Regions from separate parts of the Chromohalobacter sp. HP20-39 genome, predicted to be linked through region 3. Evidence: predicted binding sites of a transcription regulator. Region 3 holds the regulator's gene; each other region holds the start of a gene.

Region 1 (4,469 bases), on a different contig from region 3:
GGGTCTTTATGAAGTACGTGTATACATGAGGTGTGGCCTGTCTGTTATGCTCAGCCAGCTTCTATGTATTTTTTCATGGTTTATAAATTATTAATTCAATCAATATTCTCACTATCAAGGAGGAGTATCAATGACAGATGCTATCAAGGTGCCGTTGTCGTTTGGCGAAGTCATGGATAAAATTACTATATTGGAAATTAAGTCAGAGCGTATGCACGACGAGGAGAAAATAAGGAATGTGCGCTTTGAACTGGAGGCGCTTAATCGTGTCTGGGAGCATGAGATAAAGGCCTCATCTGATGTCGAAGATTTACGTGCTCAGTTGAAAGTCGTCAACGAAGAGCTTTGGGTCATCGAAGACGATATTCGTGCACAGGAAGCGATGCAGGATTTCGGGGCACGTTTTATCTCCCTGGCTCGATCGGTTTATTTCACTAACGATCGGCGTGCGGCCATCAAGAAGGAGATCAATCGTATCCTGGGGTCGCGTTTCATTGAAGAAAAGTCGTATCAAGATTACACCTCGACTTCCTGACGTTTCTATCAGTGGGCGGCCATGGCGTGTCGTGCGACCCAGCGGTCGAGCATGTCGGTAGCATCGTCGACCGAGATCATGTCCATGGCACCCTCAAATTCTGCTTTCGCTCCCCAGCGGGCTTGTGAAACGGTCTTGCCAGTGAACGTTTGCAATGCGTCTGGATATCGGTCTACACACCATGCAAGGGAGTTGTAGGGGCCGGACCGTTCAGGATTACTGGCAGCATAGAGTCCGAGCACATCGGTGCCCATGGCGTTGGCGATATGGGCGGGCCCGGTATCCGGTGACACTAAAAGATCCGCGCTTTCCAGAAGAGCCGTGAGTTGCTTGAGGGTATCCTGGCCGCAGATGTTCACGGCTTCCTCCTCCATCAGTTCTTCAATCTCGCGACAGATATTCTTTTCAAACTCAGCGGGACTGCCCACGAGAATCACGTTGGCGGCGTGCGTTGCCACGGCGTAGTCGGCCAGTGCGGCATACCGCTGTGATGACCAGTTACGAAGCTTATGGCTTGCACAAGGGCTCACGATCAGATTCATCCGATCTTGCGCAAGATGTTGTCGAGCCAGCGTATAGTCGGCGTCTTGCAGTGGAATGTGCCATTCAGGCGGTGCCGAAGGCAGGCCAAGAGGTTCCAGGAAGCTTGCCAGGCAATCGCGCACATGTTGTTCGGGTTTGGCGGCAATACGCTGATTGATGAAGAGGCCGTGGAGGTCCTTGCTGCGGGCCCTGTCATAACCGATCTTGATGGTTGCCGGAATCAGTGCGGTGGCAAGATTGGCGCGCAAGGATACCTGCATATGCAGAAGTGCATCGAAATGTCTTCCCCGCATGGCACGACGTAAAGCCGTATAGCCTTTGTATCCTGCTTTTTTGTCAAAGGTGATGAACTCTACTCCAGGAAGATCTCCCACTAGCTTGGCTTCCAGCTTGCCGGTCACCCAGGTAATCTCGATACCGGGAACTTTAGCCTGCAAACTTTTAACAACCGGGATGACGTGTGTGACATCACCCAAGGCTGAAAGTCTCATAATGCAAATTGAATTTAGCATATACGCTTCTTCTGTCATGCCATCGAGCCTGATGTCCAGGCTTTTAAGGCGTTATCGTTCCAGGATCGCTGGATCTTTTGATCAGGATACCTGAACAATGACGTGGTAGCAGACATCTGCGAATCGATTTTTCGATACTTACAGTCCAAGTGGTACTTTAAAAATACTTGATGTATGTGGGGCGGCCTTGATTAGACATCGGACTCATAAGGCAGTATCTGTCATCTAATTGAAAGATATCTTGTCTAGCGTGAAGCGAGTAGCTCGACTTCCGTGTACTGGACAAGGAGACTTTCATGCAACGCGCTTTTCAGCTTGCTTCCCTGGGGGCCACGCTGGTGCTAGGGGGCTACGTGGGTAGCGTACAGGCCAATACCGAGATTGATTGGTGGCATGCCATGGGCGGTGCGCTGGGCGACAAGGTCGAGCAAATTGCGGCCGGCTTCAACGCTAGCCAGGATGAATATGTCGTCAATCCAGTCTTCAAGGGTAACTATACCGAAACCATGACCTCGGCGATCGCCGCCTTCCGAGCGGGCAAGGCGCCCGAAATCGTGCAGATCTACGAGGTGGGTACTGCGACCATGATGAGTGCCAAAGGCGCCATCGTGCCGGTTCATGAGTTGATGGCGAATGCCAATGTCGATTTCGACCCGAGCGCCTATTTACCCGCAGTGACGGGATATTATACCGACCCCGAAGGACGCATGCTGTCCATGCCTTTCAACTCCTCCACGCCGGTGACCTATGTCAATCGGGACATTCTGGCCAAGGCCGGCGTCGAAGAGGTGCCCAGGACGTGGCAGGGCCTGGGTGATGCCCTCGAAAAGGTGGTCGATTCCGGCGCCGCAGAATGCGGTCTCACCACTACTTGGCCGTCCTGGGTGATGCTCGAGAATTACTCGGCACGCAACGATATTCCCTTTGCTAGCCAAGCGAACGGGTTTGAAGGACTGGATGCGCGGCTGAAATTCAACCAAACCGCCGTGGTCGATCATATTCAGCGTCTCAAGGAATGGCAGCAAGACGGGCGCTTCGAGTTCGGTGGCCGCAAGGACGAAGCCGCTCCCAAGTTTTATTCTGGCGAGTGCGCCATGATGATGGCTTCCTCCGCCTCCTACGCCGGGGTCAGGGAGAATGCCAGCTTTGATTTCGGTGTCGCACCACTGCCCTATGATGCCGAGGTGATTGATACCCCTAACAACACCATCATCGGTGGGGCCTCTTTGTGGGTGCTTGATGGCGCTAGCGAGGCTCAGGAAAAGGGCATCGCCGAGTTCTTCGAATACCTTTCCTCGCCCGAGGTGCAGGCTGACTGGCACCAGTTCACCGGTTATCTGCCGATCACCGAAGCCGCTGCCGAACTGACTCATGAGCAAGGCTTCTATGCCAAGAATCCAGGTACCGAGGTGGCCATCAATCAGATGACCGGTTCCACCCCTACCGAAAATTCCAAGGGGTTGCGATTGGGTAACATGGTGCAGATCCGCGACGTCATTAATGGGGCGTTGGAAAAGATCTTCGCTGGCGAGGTCGGTGTGCAGGCAGGGCTCGATCAGGCGGTCGAGAAGGGCAATGCCCTGCTGGAAGATTTCCAGAACGCCAACCGCTGACTCGCTTGTGATTGTGGCCCGTCACCGGTAATGCCGGTGGCGGGCCGGCATGCCGTGGAGATGTCGCATGGCCTACTTTCAACGCTCTCACTTCACTCCCTGGTTGCTGCTGGCACCACAGTTGATCATCGTGAGTGTGTTCTTTTTCTGGCCGGCATGGCAGGCGGTCAAGCAGGCGTTCTATATCGAGGATGCGTTCGGTCTGTCGCAGCAATTTGCTGGCCTTTCCAACTTTATTGCTGTGCTCAGTAATCCGAATTACTACAGCGTCATATGGACCACGGTGGTGTTCTCGTTGTCGGTAGCGCTAGGGGCTATGAGCATTGCTCTTTTTTTGGCGGTGCTCGCCGATCGCGTTATCAAGGGTGCAAGTACCTACAAGACATTTCTGATCTGGCCTTATGCAGTGGCTCCGGCGGTGGCAGGGGTGTTATGGCTTTTTTTATTCGATCCTTCACTAGGGTTGATAACTGCCCTTTTGGAACGCCTGGGTATCGAGTGGAATCACAACCTTGAAGGCGGTCAAGCGTTGTTGTTGGTTATCCTGGCATCTGTATGGAAGCAGATGAGTTATAACTTCGTATTTTTCTTGGCCGGGCTGCAAGCGATTCCCAAGAGTTTGTTGGAAGCCGCGGCCATTGATGGTGCCAGCCCTATGCGTCGTTTTTGGACCATCATCTTTCCGCTGTTGTCACCAACGAGTTTTTTCTTGCTGGTCATGAACAGCATTTATGCCTTCTTCGAAACGTTCGGCACCATCGATACAGTGACCTCGGGTGGGCCGGGGAGTGCGACGACAACGCTAGTCTACAAGATCTATCAGGATGGTTTCGTGGGTCAGAACCTCGGTACTAGCGCGGCTCAATCAGTGTTGTTGATGGTGCTGGTGGGAGGGCTGACATTCATTCAGTTTCGTTTCGTTGAACGTCGAGTACAGTACTGATGCGCTATCAACGCCTAGGGCTTAATCTGGTCAGTCATCTCTTGCTGGCCGCAGGGTGTGGCCTGTTCTTTCTGCCGGTATGGCTGGCCTTTACGGCAAGCACGCACTCGATGAGCGATCTTTATACGCATATTGCACCGCTATGGCTCGGCGATGTTGGTCTAGGCAATTACGTGCAATTGTTAAGCGAGCCGGTAAGTGGTTTAAACACTGGAATGCTTCGACTTTTATTCAACTCATTGGTAATGGCGACCGGCATTGCTGTGGGCAAGATAGTGATTTCCGTCCTGGCGGCTTATGCCATCGTGTTCTTTCGCTTTCCT
Region 2 (4,469 bases), on a different contig from region 3:
ACTTCACGCTGGTGTGTTCCGACCTGTCCGAGATCGGCACTTACGCCAAGGTCGATAACGACGTGTTTCGCTTGCTCAAGGCGCATACGCCGGGGCCGTATACCTTCATTCTCAACGCCACCAACGAGGTGCCGCGTCTGCTGTTGCATCCCAAGCGGCGCTCCATCGGGGTGCGCGTGCCGGATCATCGCATCAGCCATGCGCTGCTCGCGGCATTGGGCGAGCCGTTGATGAGCGTGACGCTGATCCCCGTCGACGACGATCTGCCGATGACCGACCCCGAAGAGATCCGTGAACGCTTCGGCGCGCATCTCGATGCGGTCATCGACGGCGGCGCCTGCCATTTGGATCCGACCACGGTGGTCGATATGCGCGAGATGCCGCCTACCGTCGTCCGCGAGGGGCGCGGGGACGTCGCGCCGTTCCAGTAAGCACGAGGGCAAGGTAGCACGTTGCGGTGACAAGCCTTCGCGAGGGCGTTATGACCCCTTCCTCGGGCGCTACATTCGTCATCCATGGCGAATGACCCTCGCGCCGGCTTGTCACCGGCGTGGCTCTCTCACGAAACGACACCCTCACGAAACACGCTGGTGTCAGTGCCCCTCCTGTGAGACGCCCTCTGCGTCGTCTTTCAGGCGGGGATCCTGGGTATCTTCGTCGAGCCAGGTGCCGCATTTGCGGCAATACTTGGCGTCGCGCTCGTGTCCTTCGTGCCCGCAGCCGGGGCAGGCTTCTTCGGAGTAGCGTTCTGCGTGGATCGAGCGGATCACTTCCGCCGAGAAGACGCCGGTGGGCACGGCGATGATCGAGTACCCCAGGATCATCATGCACGCCGAGATGAATTGCCCGAGTGGGGTGATGGGGGTGATGTCGCCATAACCCACCGTGGTCAGCGTGACGATGGCCCAGTACATCGCGCGCGGCATGCTGGTGAAGCCGGCCTCCGGTGGTTCGATCATGTAGATCAGAGCGCCGAAGATGGTGATGATCAACAGCACCGTAAACAGAAACAGCATGATCTTGCGATAGCTGCGCGTCAGTGCCTGCGTCAGCATGCGGCCTTCGCCGACGAACTCCATCAGCCGCAACACGCGAAAGACGCGTAGCGCACGTAGCACGCGCACTACGAGCAGCGACTGGGCGCCAGGGATCAGCAGGCTGAGCCAGGTGGGCAGGATGGAGAGTAAATCGACGATGCCATAGAAGCTCTTCAAGTAGCGCAGCGGGCGTTCCAGGCAGTAAAGCCGTACCGCCAGCTCCAATGTGAAGAGCAGCGTAAAGCCCCATTCGAGCAGATAGAGCGTTCCGCCGAAACGGGCGTGAAGGCTCGGCACGCTGTCCACGAACACCACCGCCACGCTGAGTAGAATCAGCGTGATGAGGACGATGTCGAAGATCTTTGCGGCCCGTGTGTCGGACTCGAAGATGATGTGGAACAGCGTCTTGCGCAGGCCCGTGTCGGCGGGTTCGAAAGGCAGCGTCAAAGGGGTGTCTCCTGCGTCGCGTCAGGGGGTGGCATGGTGCCAGGCGGTGAGCCAGTCGCGGCTCATCTCGGGCGTGAGCCAGGTATCGGGACGCGCGTCGTCGGCGTCGCGCAAGGCGCTTGCCAGGCGTTGAGCGGCGCTGCCGCCAAGTGCCTCCAGATGGCGGCCGGCCCGATGACGGTAGCCTGCATGCCCCGTGTCTTGCCAGGCATCCAGCGCCTCGAGTGCCGCATTCCAGTGACTCTGGGCGTCTGCGGCGTTGTCGGGAAGCGTCCAGCCGTCATGCAGGGCGGCGCCGCGCTGGGCCTTGCTGGCGTTGGCGGGACGCAATGCCACGCCGTCCGCGAGGGAGGCAGCCAGTTGCCACAGGGCATCGGCGCTGCCTGCCTTGAGTTCGAGCTCCAACTCGCGGATCGCGACCTGCCGCTCGCCGGCGTGGATGGTGCCGATATCCAGCGCGACCTCGATGGTGGCGTCCGCCTCGATGACGTCCCAGCGCTCGCGGGTGAAGTCGGTGGTGAAGCGCGGAGCGAGCCGGGCGAGAGCCGCGTCGTCGATGGTGTCCGGCGCATGCTGGCGGATGCCGTCGATGTCCAGTTCGTCGCCATCGATCGGCCATTCCCATTCGCCGCGTGCATGTAGTCCGCTCTGGCCGCTGCCCGCCGTCTTGAGCGTCTGCAGGTAGCCGTCGGGCGTGCGGCGAATGCGTAGCGCGATGCGCGCGCGCTCCAGGGCGTGTTCGGGCGTGTCGTAATACGTGTTGGCCAGCCACGCACGCTGCATGTCGTGACCCGCGAGTCGCGGATGCTGACGCAGCGCATGCGGGCCGCTGGCGCCGAGGGCGAGCTTGAGTTCGATTTCCTGAGCCATGCCGGACCTTGTGTGTTGATGACAGTACGTTGATGACAAGATGATGAATTTTCCATGACGCGAAGGGGTGCAGTCACTATACTGACGCCGCCATTTCCAACGCATCGAATCTGACATTATGGTGACTTCCAATCCGTTTTCGGCGTTGTTCGGGCGCTCGCCTTTCGAGCCCTTGCTGGCGCATATCGTCAAGACAAGTGAATGCGCCGAGCGACTGCTGCCGTTTTTCGATGCCACGCAGGCGGGCAACTGGGACGACGCCGCCACGCATCGAGAAGCAATTACCGAACTCGAGCACGAGGCCGATACTCTCAAGACCGAGTTGCGCCTCAATCTTCCCAACAGCATGTTCCTGCCGGTCTCGCGTTCCGACCTGCTGGAATTGATCAGCGTACAGGACAAGATTGCCAACAAGGCACGCGATATCACCGGCATCATGCTAGGCCGCCAAATGCAGGTGCCGGACTCTTTGGCGCCTTCGATGCGCGCCTACCTCGAAACCGCTATCGCGACCGTGGGCCAAGCGCGCAAGGCACTCGAGGAGCTTCAGGAGCTGCTCGATTCCGGCTTCGGGCGCAATGTCTCGGATGTCATGCAGAACTTCATCCGTGATCTTCACGATCTCGAGCACCAAGCCGACGATCAGCAGGTGCATATTCGACGCCAGCTCTTCCAATTGGAAGCGGAATTGCCGCCGGTCGATGTGATCTTCCTGTACAAGATCATCGAGTGGATCGGTGAATTGTCCGACCGCGCCGAGCGCGTCGGTAGTCGTCTCCAAATTCTCACGGCCCGCTGAATGCGGGCCGTGTGATGTTCCGTCTCACGCCAGCCAGATAGAACTTGCCTATGTCCATCATTGCGCAATACGGCGATGTCTTCATTATTCTCGCCTGCATTTTCGGTTTCTTCATGGCCTGGGGGGTAGGGGCCAACGACGTGGCCAATGCCATGGGGACCTCCGTGGGGTCCAAAGCCATTACCATCCGTCAGGCGATTCTCATCGCCGTGGTGTTCGAGTTCCTCGGTGCGTGGTTGGCTGGGGGCCAGGTCACCGATACCATTCGCAAGGGCATCATCGACCCTAGCTTGTTGTCCGATGACCCGCAGTTGCTGGTCTACGGCATGCTGGCCTCGTTGCTGGCTGCCGGGCTATGGCTACTCATCGCTTCCATACGCGGTTGGCCGGTGTCCACGACGCATTCCATCGTCGGCGCCATCGTCGGTTTCGCGGTCGCCGGATTGGGCGTCGATTCCGTCGGCTGGCCCAAGGTCGCCCAGATCGCGGCGAGCTGGGTCGTGTCGCCACTGTTGGCAGGGTCCATCGCGTTCGCGTTGTTCAAGTCGGTGCAGTTTCTGATCTTCGAAAACAATGACCCTTTCGCGGCCGCCAAGCGCTACGTGCCCGGTTATATCTTCCTGGTCGGCTTCATCGTGGCGATGGTCACCCTGGTCAAGGGGCTCTCCCATGTCGGGCTGGACATGAGCTTTGGCGACAGCCTGTTGACCGCGATCGGCATCGGTCTGGTGGTGATGATCATCGGCATTCTGATGGAAAATCGCGTCGAGCGCACCAAGCGCCAGCGTGGTGGCTCACCGTTCGATTTCAACAGCGTCGAGCGTGTGTTCGGCGTGTTGATGATGTTTACCGCCTGCGCCATGGCATTCGCGCACGGCTCCAACGATGTCGCCAACGCCGTAGGGCCGCTGGCGGCGGTCATCAGCGTCGTCGAGTCGAGTGGCGATGTCAGCGGCGCTGCAGCATTGCCGTGGTGGGTGCTGGTGCTGGGCGGCGGCGGTATCGTCGTCGGCTTGGTTACCTATGGCCACCGGGTCATCGCCACGGTGGGTACGGGAATCACCGAGCTGACGCCGAGCCGTGGTTTCGCGGCGACCCTGGCGGCGGCGACGACCGTCGTGCTGGCCTCGGGGACCGGCTTGCCGGTCTCCACGACGCAGACACTGGTCGGTGCGGTGCTCGGGGTCGGTCTGGCACGCGGCATCACGGCGCTCAACCTGCGGGTGCTGGGTACCATCGTGCTGTCCTGGGTGATTACGCTGCCGGCCGGGGCGTTGCTGTCGATCATGTTCTTCTTCATGTTCAAGGGCATGTTC
Region 3 (4,469 bases):
CAAGCTGGACGATACCCAGTTCAGTGGTCGGGCCGGTGCGCTCTATCTATTCGACAATGGTGTCGCGCCCTACGTCAGCTATAACACGGCCTTCACGCCGACCAGCTTCGTCGATGCTGAGGGTGACGTGCTCGAGCCGATGGAGGGCGAGCAGTGGGAAACCGGCCTCAAGTACCAGCCGCCGGGTACCCAGGATCGCTACAGCTTCTCGCTGTTCCGCATCACCCAGGAAAACGTCGCCACCAAGGAGCAACCCACCGACCCTTATCGCTCCATCGGCGAGATCGAGTCGCAAGGCCTGGAACTGGAAGCCCGCACGCAGTTGACCGAGGGCTTGCGGTTGCAGGCGGCCTATAGCTACACCGATATCCGCTACACCAAGAGCGAAGACCCGGACGAAGAAGGCAGTCACGCCATTTACGCGCCGCGCCATCAAGCTAGCCTGTGGGGCCACTATGCCTTCCAGGGCGAGACGCTCGCAGGTCTGGATGCCGGTCTCGGGGTGCGTTATTACGCCGATATCTACGCAGATCGTGCCAACACCGAGAAAGTTCCTGACTACACGCTGGTCGATGCCATGTTGGGCTATGACATGAGCCAGATGGGTATGCCAGGCATGCAAGTGCGTCTCAACGTGGGTAACTTGCTCGACAAGGAATACGTCGCCTCCTGCAATTCGCTTCAATATTGCTACTTCGGAGCGGAGCGTAATGTTCGCGCGAGTCTGACCTACAATTTCTAGCGCGTTTGAGACGCGAGTGGTTTTCATTTACGCTTCAAAGCGTGGGTCGATGACCCACGCCTTCCACTTGGCCTCGCCACAGGAAAGCTTTCGATGTCAGTGTTGCTTGATCGGTTTTATACCGGTCCCTTGAAAGGGATGGATCGCAAGCTGGTTACCTGGGATCAGGCGCCCACCGCGACCTGGGCGGCGCGAGATGTATTCTCCGAGCCCGGGATGGTGCAGATCCTCAAACGTTATGGTGCCGAGCATCAGCATGGTGATGCTCGGGCCGTGATCTCGCTGTGGTCGAAGTATTTTCTGGCGCTCACGACCTATCTGGGGGCGGCACATAACTTGCTGGCGGAGCGACAATTACCGCTCGAGCTGTCGCGGCTGGGGTTGGTACTCGGTGAGGATATGCTCATCGAGGCACTGGTCGTCGAAGACACCACCACACCACTCGCCACGACCCAAGCCGAGACACGCTTTCTTCCCATGATACGCGACACTTGGGAACCGGCGATTGCCTGCATGGCCGAGCACACCGGCATCGCGCCCCGCGCACTATGGGGCAATCTCGGGCACTACTATGACTACCTCATCTCCCAGCTCTACACATTGCCGGGCGCCCAGGCGCGGGCCGAGACGGGCGGTCGTCTGATGACCCTTCGGGAATTGGCCGATGGCCAGCGCAACCCGCTGTTTCGTCCCATTCGCTATCGTGAAAGCAGCGCAGGCGACATCGAACGCACGCGGCGTGTCTGCTGCATTCGCTACCTTCTCCCTGGACTCGGCTACTGCGGCAACTGCCCGTTGGCATGTCGCGAGAAGTTGGAAGACCAACCGCCACGACGTGTCGCCAACGGCTGATATGTCGAGCGGGCATTTTTCTGAAACGTTTAGTCGCCGCCCACGGCACGCCGTTCTTCAGGGGCGGTGCGCACGCGCGTGGCGGGGAAAACACAGCGGAAAAGCGCGCCCTGGCTGGGGTGGCTGTCGATGTCGAGATGCGCGTCGTGACGCAGCAACACATGCTTGACGATGGCCAGCCCCAGCCCGGTGCCACCATTGGCGGCGCTGCGGCCCTTGTCGACACGATAGAAGCGTTCGGTGAGGCGTGGCAGGTGCACGGGGTCGATACCGTCGCCGTCATCTTCGACCTCGACTGCGGCGCCCTCCTTCCAGGGCTTCCAGCGTAGCGTGACGGTGCTCCCCGGCGGTGTGTAACGCACGGCGTTGAAGACCAGGTTGGAAACGGCGCTGCGCATCTCGCCTTCGTCACCCAGCAGGCAATGGTCGGTGTGGATGTCCAGGGCTATCTCGTGGCTGCCTGCGCAAAGGTTGGCGGCGTCGTCGCGAATGTTTTCCAGCAGCGTGACCATGTCCAGCGGAGCCGGATCGTCGCGGGTCTGATCGGTTTCCAGCTTCGACAACAGCAGCAGATCCTCGACCAGGTTCTGCATGCGCTGGGTCTGTTCCTGCATCTGGCCGAGGCCGCGTTGCCAGCGCGACGGTAGTTGATCGGCCTGATCGAGATAGGTCTCGAGATAACCGGTCAACACGGTGAGCGGGGTGCGCAGCTCATGCGACACATTGGCCACGAAGTCGCGCCGCATCTGCTCGAGACGATGCAGTCGCGAGATGTCGCGCGCCATGACCAGGCGCTCGTTGTCGCCAAACAGCGTGACCTGGTATTGCAGCGTCACGTCATCGCGTATCGGTGAGGCCAGGGTCAGCGGTTCGCGGTAATCGCGGGCATTGAAATAGGCCACGAAGCGCGGGTCGCGCAAGAAATTGGTGATGTGCTGGCCGCGATCATGGGGCGTTTGAAAGCCGAGCATCTGGGCCGCGGCGCTGTTCCACCATTCCAGGTCGCCATGTCGGTCGAGCATGACCACGGCATCGCGCATCGCCTCGCAGGAGTCCTGTACGCGGCGGATGATATCGCGCAGGCGGGCCTGCGATTGACGCTGGGTCTTCTGATACTTGTAGAGGCGGTCGAACAGGTCGCCCCAGACCCCGGCGCCGACCGGTGGGGTGTCATGCGGATGCTGGGTCAGCCAGACATACAGGGCGCGCAAATGGCGCAGATGTAGATAGACATAGAGTCCGAGACCGGCGGCCAGCCCCCAGCCGGGTTCGCCGAAGAGCCACCCGAGGACACCGAAACCGATGACGATATACGCCAGACGCCACAGTTCATTGGTCCAATAGTACACGTGCGCTACTCCTTGGTGGAGAAGCGATAACCGGTGCCGCGTACCGTCTGGATGAGGTGTTGGTGGTCATCGCCGAGCGCCTTGCGCAGGCGGCGAATATGCACGTCGACGGTGCGCTCCTCGACGTAGACATTGCCACCCCAGACTTGGTCGAGCAACTGGCTACGGGTGTAGGCGCGCTCCTGATGCGTCATGAAGAACTGCAGGAGCCGATACTCGGTGGGGCCCACGTCCAGCGCTTCGCCGTTGGCGCTGACCCGGTGACTGACGGGGTCGAGACGCAAGCCGTCGATTTCCACCGTGTCCTCGACCCCGGTGGGCGTGGCGCGTCGCAGCACGGCCTTGAGGCGTGCCACCAGCTCCCGCGGCGAGAACGGCTTGGTGATGTAGTCATCGGCGCCGGCTTCCAGCCCCTGAATCTTGTTGTCTTCCTCGCTCTTGGCGGTGAGCAGGATGATCGGCAACTCGGCGGTGGCGGTATCGCGCTTGAGACGTCGCGCCAGTTCGATACCGCTGGTGCCGGGCATCATCCAGTCCAGCAGCAATAGATCGGGCTGGTCATCGACCACCATGGCGTGTGCCGTTTGGGCATTGTCGGCTTCCAGCACGCGGTAGTCGGCCATTTCCAGCGCCACTGCGATCATTTCGCGGATGGACGCCTCGTCATCGACGATGAGCACGGTCTTGGCGGTCATGGGCGTGGGCCTCTTGCGGATCGCGATGCAGCGAATCACTCATGAATGACATCAGCATGACGATTACAACGCGCTAATGTGACAGCTTCGTGACAATCGTGCTCTTTACCTATAGCTCATAGCGTCACATAGGCCATAACGCCAGGGCGATGCCTGCGAAGGTCACCAGCCCGGCCCAATGATTGTTGAGGAAGGCGCGGAAGCAAGGATCGCGCTCGCGATAACGAATCAGAGAGTGCTGGTAGACGAAGATCGCCACCATGGCGGCCAGACCCAGCCAGAAGAAGCCGCCGAGCGCCAGACGCAGGCCGACCCAGGCGAGTAGCGCGACGGTCAGGGCCTGCAACAACCCGATGATCAGCCGGTCGGCGCGGCCGAACAGCACTGCCGTGGATTTGATGCCCACCTTGAGGTCGTCGTCGCGATCGACGATGGCGTATTCGGTGTCGTAGGCCACCGTCCAGGCCACATTGGCAGCGAGTAGCAACCACGCCTCGAGCGGTACCTGGCGCTGAATGGCCATGAACGCCATGGGAATCCCCCACGAGAAAGCCGCGCCCAGCACCACCTGCGGGAAATGCGTATAGCGCTTCATGAACGGATAGGTGGCCGCCAGCGCCAGTGCCGCGAACGACAGCAGCACTGTGGGCAGGTTGGTCAGGCAGACCAGGCCGAAGGCAATCACCACTAGCACCGCGAAGGTGGCCTTGGCTTCCCTCTCGGAAATGCGCCCGGTGGCCAACGGCCGGTCACGCGTACGCTTGACGTGGCCATCGAAATGCCGGTCGGCGTAGTCGTTGACCACGCACCCGGCGGCGCGCATCACATACA

The links. Region 3 encodes PhoB, which activates phosphate uptake and scavenging genes when phosphate is short. Its sites were predicted from a motif close to TGTCATANNNNTGTCANA; they were not measured.
Region 1: a site for PhoB is predicted at 1,810-1,827, ahead of ugpB (sn-glycerol-3-phosphate ABC transporter substrate-binding protein UgpB). Genes of this name have one in related genera too.
Region 2: a site for PhoB is predicted at 2,386-2,403, ahead of RVY79_RS11960 (CYTH domain-containing protein). Genes of this name have one in related genera too.

What each region holds. Positions count from the first base shown of each region.
Region 1 covers NZ_JAWHTP010000001.1:410,295-414,763, reverse strand. The annotation lists gene RVY79_RS01905 (DUF6165 family protein) at 131-535, shown strand; gene RVY79_RS01900 (glycosyltransferase family 9 protein) at 544-1,608, opposite strand; gene ugpB (sn-glycerol-3-phosphate ABC transporter substrate-binding protein UgpB) at 1,887-3,203, shown strand; gene ugpA (sn-glycerol-3-phosphate ABC transporter permease UgpA) at 3,271-4,146, shown strand; gene ugpE (sn-glycerol-3-phosphate ABC transporter permease UgpE) at 4,146-4,469, shown strand, end outside.
Region 2 covers NZ_JAWHTP010000005.1:99,380-103,848, forward strand. The annotation lists gene RVY79_RS11950 (L-threonylcarbamoyladenylate synthase) at 1-431, shown strand, start outside; gene RVY79_RS11955 (ion transporter) at 594-1,484, opposite strand; gene RVY79_RS11960 (CYTH domain-containing protein) at 1,506-2,354, opposite strand; gene RVY79_RS11965 (TIGR00153 family protein) at 2,473-3,153, shown strand; gene RVY79_RS11970 (anion permease) at 3,204-4,469, shown strand, end outside.
Region 3 covers NZ_JAWHTP010000002.1:410,670-415,138, forward strand. The annotation lists gene RVY79_RS05440 (TonB-dependent siderophore receptor) at 1-742, shown strand, start outside; gene fhuF (siderophore-iron reductase FhuF) at 836-1,594, shown strand; gene phoR (phosphate regulon sensor histidine kinase PhoR) at 1,624-2,943, opposite strand; gene phoB (phosphate regulon transcriptional regulator PhoB) at 2,949-3,638, opposite strand; gene ubiA (4-hydroxybenzoate octaprenyltransferase) at 3,763-4,469, opposite strand, start outside.